Regions from separate parts of the Deefgea piscis genome, predicted to be linked through region 2. Evidence: predicted binding sites of a transcription regulator. Region 2 holds the regulator's gene; the other holds the start of a gene.
What was found. The regulator sigma-54, encoded in region 2, starts transcription at its own class of promoters, with help from an activator protein. The targets are predictions, from matches to a motif close to CTGGCACGCTTCATGCTT.
Positions count from the first base shown of each region.

Region 1 (3,386 bases), 1.6 Mb from region 2:
TGGCGCAAGTTACACATTTGAAAAATGGTCTGCCGCTGGTATTACGGCCAATTCGTCCTGAAGATGCCGATTTGATTGCCTTGTTTGTGAGTAAGTTGTCCGATGAAAGTCGCTATAACCGCTTTATGAGCACTTTAAAATCATTGCCACAAGCAATGCTGGCGCGTTTTACCCAGCTCGATTACACCCGAGAAATGGCGATTGTGGCGACGGTTGAAACAGGGATCGGTACTGAAATCATTGGCGTTGCCCGTTTTAATGCCAATCCAGATCGAGATAGTTGCGAGTTTGCAGTGGTGATTAGTGATCAATGGCAAGGGATGGGCTTGGGTGGGCGCTTGATGAATGCCTTGTTTATCGCCGCCCGCGATATGGGTTTGTCGGTGATTGAAGGCGAGGTGTTAAGTAGTAATAAAACCATGCTCACCTTTATGAAGCATATGGGCTTTAGTATTACCCGCCATGCGGAGGACGATAGCTTGAAGTGGGTGGTGAAGCACTTGGAGGACGTGATTTAACTGCCTTATGGCGGGATTTTTTGTTGAAAAAACTTGCAAATTCAAAAGCTTGTTGCTTTTTTTTGTCGTTTTCTTGACATTTGCTTTGACTTTTGATTTTGGGTGCCGTATATTTGAGGCACTAATTTGATTGAGCACATTGAATGCGACTTCACCTCGAAGTGATGATCGCCAAGTGTTTAGTAGTTCCTCCCCAGCAAGCCTCCTCAGCTTATCTGCAAAGTTTCCTCGAAACGTGGTGCTCTTCTATTGGTGCTTTACCGTCCGGCTTTTGGGCGGAAATTGGCTTAGCAACCGTCAACAAGGTTAGCCGAGCCCCATAGTTTGGATTCCATAAATGACTAATCGTATGTTTGATTTTGATGTAGAAGCTCGTCCATCCACTCGTTCTGCCGAGATGGAAGGTTGGTTTCAAATTGTAATTTGCCATGGCAATGCGCGTAAACCCGTTACCGATTGGCAGCCTGCGCCGTTAGCACAACGTGCCACCGTGCATTCGGTGTTGCAAGGTGCCGCAGCCCTCGCACGTCAGCAAATTCAATCTCAGTTTCATTAATTTGCGTTCGGCAACACTTGCCGATGCCGCTTACATTTTTTGCCGTGCCCATTGAGCTATTGTCTATGTTTGGGCGTCCGGCGTGCTTTATCGCGGATGAGGTTAATTTTTAATTCAATCCGCAGTCTATTTTTAATTAAGCCAAGCGTTTGCTTGGCTTTTTTTATTGGCACACTTCCTGCTTATGCTTATTCCATCTTCATGGAGTTTGTATATGCTAGGCCGTCTCGACGATTATTTTCGCAATCAAGAAACCGCACTGAAATTACGCAGTTACCGCCAAGAAATTTTGGGCTCCAATATCGCCAATGCCGATACGCCCAATTACAAAGCGCGAGATATTAACTTTAAAGCGGCTTTTGAGGCGGCGCGAACCTCGTCAAATACGCATACTGCCCCATTGAAAACCAGCGATAGTCGTCATTTGCAACCGAGCAAAACAATTGATTTATTTGCCCCCGAGCGACTGTATCGCAATGAGCAGCAACCATCGATTGATGGCAATACCGTTGATATGAATACCGAAATGAAAGAATTTACCGATAACGCGATTCGCTATCAGGCTGCGGTGACGTTTCTAACGCGCCGGATTGAATCGATGAAAACCGCGTTAACTGGCCAATAAGGAATGCATTAATGTCTCTGTTTCGTGTTTTTGATGTTGCATCATCGGCAATGAATGCGCAGTCGGCGCGCTTGAATGTGGTGGCGAGTAATTTGGCTAATGTCAATTCGGCGACCAGCTCTGATGGGCAGCCGTATCGGGCTAAGCAGGTTGTATTTCAAGCCGTGCAGAGCAATACCCATAATGCTGCGTCGGTAGGGGTGAAGGTTGCTGGGGTGATCGAAGATCAATCACCACCGCGTTTGGTTTACGATCCAAAGAGTCCTTTTGCCGATGCCAATGGCTACATCGCGATGCCTAATGTCAGTGTGATTGAAGAGATGACCAATATGATTTCAGCGTCACGTTCGTACCAAACCAATGTTGATGTAATGAATACAGCAAAAACCTTGCTGATGCGCACTTTGTCGATCGGTCAAGCTTAAGGAGAATCATGATGGCAACGGCACCTATTAATAATAATTTTGATTACACCTCTTTAAATACCAAAAACAATAAAGTCAAAACCGCGGCTGAAGAGCAGCAAGATAGCTTTATGAAATTGCTGGTGAAGCAATTGCAAACGCAAGATCCGATGAATCCAATGGATAACGCGCAAACTACCAGTCAAATGGCGCAGATTAATACGGTCACCGGGATTGGCAAGCTCAATGAAACCATGATGCAAATGCAATCGCTGTATGCCGGTACGCAAGTGATGCAAGCGGCAAATTTGATCGGCAAAGAAGTCCTTAGCCCCGGCAAAGGCTTCCATTTTGACGGTACCAACAAGGCTGACTTGCGGATGAATATCCCAGAAGGCACCACGGGCGCTGTACTCAGTGTGTTTAATAAAGACGGGGTTGAGGTCGCAAAAATCCCTTCAAGTAGCACCACGCCGGGCTTGGCAAAGGTGGAGTGGGATGGCAAAAAGGCCGATGGCACCTTATTGCCAGCCGGTGAATACACCGTCGCCGCTAAAGGGCAAAGAGATGGCAAGGAAATTGCTTTAGACACGGTAACTTGGCAAGTCGCTAAATCAGTTGAATTCGGTAGTGCTGGCGTTGGTGTGTATTTGGCCAATGGCAATAAAACAGGTTTTGGTGATGTGATTCAAATTCGCGCCGCTGGCAGCAGCACTAACGCATAAAAGTAGGGGAATTATCATGGGTTTTCAACAAGGTTTAAGTGGTTTGGGCGCATCGGCAAAAAGCTTGGATGTGATCGGCAATAACGTGGCCAATGCCAATACCGTTGGTTTTAAAGGCGCCCGCGCTGAATTTGCAGACATTTATGCCAGCACCTTTGGTTCCTCGTCCAATATTGCCGGTATTGGTGCTAAGAATCAGACCATTGCACAGCAATTTGGGCAAGGTAACACCACTTCAACCAATAACCCTCTGGATATTGCGATTACGGGCAATGGTTTTTTCCGGATGCAAGATCCAACTGGCACGATTAGTTATGCCCGTAATGGTCAGTTTCAATTGGATAAAAATGGCTTTATTGTCAATAACGCGCAGTTATTAACCGGTTGGCCGGTGGATCGTGGAACGGGTCAAGTATTGGCGGGCTCGACTCCGCAACCGATTCAGTTGCAGTTTTCGAATATCGGCGCGCGCCAAACCGGCGGCTCTGGCGTGACCGGTGCTGGTTTGAATTTGGGTTTAAATCTCAACGCCAACGATAAAGTAATACCAGCGACAAC
Region 1 covers NZ_CP081149.1:1,261,437-1,264,822, forward strand. Annotated here, with positions in the region: gene K4H25_RS05870 (bifunctional acetate--CoA ligase family protein/GNAT family N-acetyltransferase) at 1-518, shown strand, start outside; gene K4H25_RS05875 (hypothetical protein) at 856-1,074, shown strand; gene flgB (flagellar basal body rod protein FlgB) at 1,289-1,699, shown strand; gene flgC (flagellar basal body rod protein FlgC) at 1,711-2,124, shown strand; gene K4H25_RS05890 (flagellar hook assembly protein FlgD) at 2,133-2,828, shown strand; gene K4H25_RS05895 (flagellar hook protein FlgE) at 2,845-3,386, shown strand, end outside.
Region 1: a site for sigma-54 is predicted at 1,241-1,258, ahead of flgB (flagellar basal body rod protein FlgB). Genes of this name have one in related genera too.

Region 2 (3,386 bases):
TAATCGAGTAAACATTACCATCAACCCGAAAAAGAAAGACGCCGCCAAATGAGTGTGTTGAAAGCGCAGCATTTACAAAAATCTTATAAGAAACGTACCGTCGTGCGTGACGTTTCTTTAGAAGTCGCCAGTGGTGAAGTGGTCGGTTTATTGGGCCCCAATGGCGCAGGTAAAACGACTAGCTTTTACATGATTGTTGGCTTAGTGAAAATGGATGCTGGGCGCATTGAGCTCGATGGCGTGGACGTCAGTCAGCAGCCCATTCATAAACGCGCTCGGCTCGGTTTAGGCTATTTGCCGCAAGAAGCGTCTATTTTTCGCAAAATGACCGTCGCTGAGAATATTAAAGCAGTGCTTGAGCTGCATTACAGCAGTAAAGACGAAATTGAGTCGCGCTTAGACGAGTTGCTGCACGATTTACATATCGCGCATTTGCGTGAAAGTGGCGCAATGAGTCTTTCTGGGGGTGAGCGCCGCCGCGTTGAGATCGCTCGCGCACTCGCTTCTAATCCACAATTTGTTTTGCTCGATGAGCCATTTGCGGGGGTTGATCCGATTGCGGTGATTGATATTCAGCGCATTATTGGTTTCTTAAAAGGGCGTGGGATTGGGGTATTGATTACCGATCATAATGTTCGCGAAACCTTAGGGATTTGCGATCGTGCCTATATTATTTCTGAAGGCGCCGTCATGGCAGCTGGTAAGCCCGATGAAATCGTTAATAATGAAGATGTTCGCCAAGTTTATCTGGGTGAGCATTTTAAAATGTAGTGTTTTTGCCAACTAGGTTATTCCCTTCATGAAGCAAACCTTGCAGTTGCGGATGTCGCAACAGCTCAATTTGACACCGCAGCTTCAGCAATCGATTAAGCTTTTGCAGTTGTCTACGCTTGATTTCCAACAAGAAATAGAGCAATTTTTAGCCGAAAATCCCATGCTTGAACGCGAAGATGGCGTGCAAGATGCGGGTGAGGAAGCTGAAAAGCCTGAGGTCAGTGAGATCGTTGAAGATGGCGATAGCTTGCGCTGGGATGAGGTGCGCAGTAACGCCTCATTTGATGAGGGTGATGAAAATGACCCCGCTTTGCGGGTGGCGAAGCTGTACTCGTTGCGTGATTATTTGTTAGCGCAAACTGGCTGCTTACCCTTATCTGATCGTGATAGCGCATTGATTTCATTGCTGATTGATGCGCTAGATGATGACGGAATGTTAAGTCAGAGCTTGGAAGAAATTTACGCGCAGCTACCAGAGAGCTTGGTGCAAGAACTTGAGCTGGAACCAGAAGAATTACAAATCGCACTGCAACATTTACAGCAACTTGAGCCACTCGGTGTCGGTGCACGTGATTTGCCCGAGTCGTTAACATTGCAATTGCGGGTCTTGCCAGAAAATAGTATTCGAAATATTGCCATTCGATTGGTGAATGAAGGTCTCGATTTATTGGCGCAACGGGATTACACTAGACTTAAACGTCAACTGCAGTGCGATGAAGTGGCACTCAAAAACGCGCAAATATTAATTCGGCGTTTAACACCAAGACCGGGTGCAAATTGGTCAGCAGAGACGACACGCTACGTTTTACCTGATGTGATTGTGACCAAGGTGCGCGGGCAATGGCAGGTACGCTTAAATAGCGCGGCGCAGCCCAAGCTAAGAGTCAATGAATTGTATGCAAAGTTACTACAAGGCGACTCAGCAGCCGCGCTCAGTGGTAAGCTACAAGAAGCACGCTGGCTGATTAAAAGTGTTGAGCAACGAGGCAGTACGATTTTACGGGTCGCTGAAGCCATTGTAATGCGACAAAAAGCATTTTTTGAGTATGGTGAAGTTGCAATGCGGCCTTTAGTGCTGCGCGATATTGCGGATGAACTTGAATTACATGAGTCGACGATTTCTCGGGTAACAACGCAAAAATACATGCTGACCCCGCGCGGTGTTTTTGAGTACAAATACTTTTTTGGCAGTCATGTTGAAAGTGAAAGCGGTGGTGAAAACTCAGCAACATCGATTAAGGCTTTGATCAAACAACTGGTACAGCAAGAAAATCAGCACAAGCCATTATCCGATAGTGCTATAACTGAAGAACTCGCACGGCAAGGTGTTGTGGTTGCGCGGCGCACCGTTGCTAAGTACAGGGAGGCATTAATGATTCCTCCCGTTAATCTGCGCAAGTGCTTATAAAAGCACTGCCTTATAAAAGCATGAAGAACCGAAGGAGTAGTATATGAACCTCAACATTAGTGGTCATCATCTGGAAGTTACACCAGCGATTCGTGAATACGTTTCAGGTAAAATTGAACGCACGACCCGCCATTTTGATAATGTGATTGATGTTTTAGTCATTTTGTCAGTGGATAAGCTGGAACATAAGGCCGAGGCGACAATCAATGTCGTTGGTAAAGATCTGCATGTTGAGTCTATCGATAGCGATATGTATGCAGCCATCGATAGCATGGTCGATAAACTAGATCGCCAGATTATTAAATATAAAGAAAAACTATCTGGTCATCGTAATGATGCCCTGAAGCATCAAGTGGTAATCGAAGAATAATCCGTTGCACAAGCAACACAACGGGAACGCCGCGAGTCGTTCCCGTTTTTGTTTATCGGAGTGCAAGTTACAATAGCAGCTCCCTTAAGGACATAAGTTTGAACATGAGCCTAATTAGCAAAATACTTCCAGTCGCCAATGTTTTTTTAGATTTGGATGTGGGTAGCAAAAAACGCGTTTTTGAACATGTGGGTATCCTGTTCGAAAACAGCCATGGGATTGCGCGTAGCGTAATTTTTGACAGCCTCTTTGCCCGTGAAAAGCTCGGCTCAACGGGTTTGGGTCAAGGCGTCGCCATTCCGCATGGTCGGATTAAAGGCTTAAAAGAAGCGGTAGGGGCCTTTGTGCGCTTGAGTGCGCCCATTCAGTTTGATGCGCCGGATAGCAAACCGGTATCATTAATTTTTGTACTCTTAGTGCCAGCCAATGCCACTGATTTACATTTGCAGATTTTGTCAGAATTAGCGCAGCTGTTTTCTGATAAGCAATTGCGTGAAGAATTAATGACCTTGCCCGATCCCGAAGCGGTATGGCAGCGCATTTCGACATGGGAGCCCTATGCTCCCGACTTCTCCTGATCGATTTGAGCCCTCAGCCAAGATCTGAGGGTTTATTTTTTGCCCGATGCCAATTTCGTTTTTGACCCATACTGGCATAAAATCACTGCTTTTAAAGCCATAGCGAGGCCGCATGCCGCAGATCACCGCTCGACAATTATTTATTGATAACGCCGAAAAACTGCGTCTGACTTGGGTTGCTGGGCAGTCGGGCGCAAATAATTTGTTGTCCAATGATGCCTCAGAGCAAAAGCCATCGCTATCCTTGGTTGGGCAT
Region 2 covers NZ_CP081149.1:2,891,064-2,894,449, reverse strand. Annotated here, with positions in the region: gene lptA (lipopolysaccharide transport periplasmic protein LptA) at 1-52, shown strand, start outside; gene lptB (LPS export ABC transporter ATP-binding protein) at 49-771, shown strand; gene K4H25_RS13500 (RNA polymerase factor sigma-54) at 800-2,182, shown strand; gene hpf (ribosome hibernation-promoting factor, HPF/YfiA family) at 2,226-2,552, shown strand; gene ptsN (PTS IIA-like nitrogen regulatory protein PtsN) at 2,657-3,130, shown strand; gene hprK (HPr(Ser) kinase/phosphatase) at 3,243-3,386, shown strand, end outside.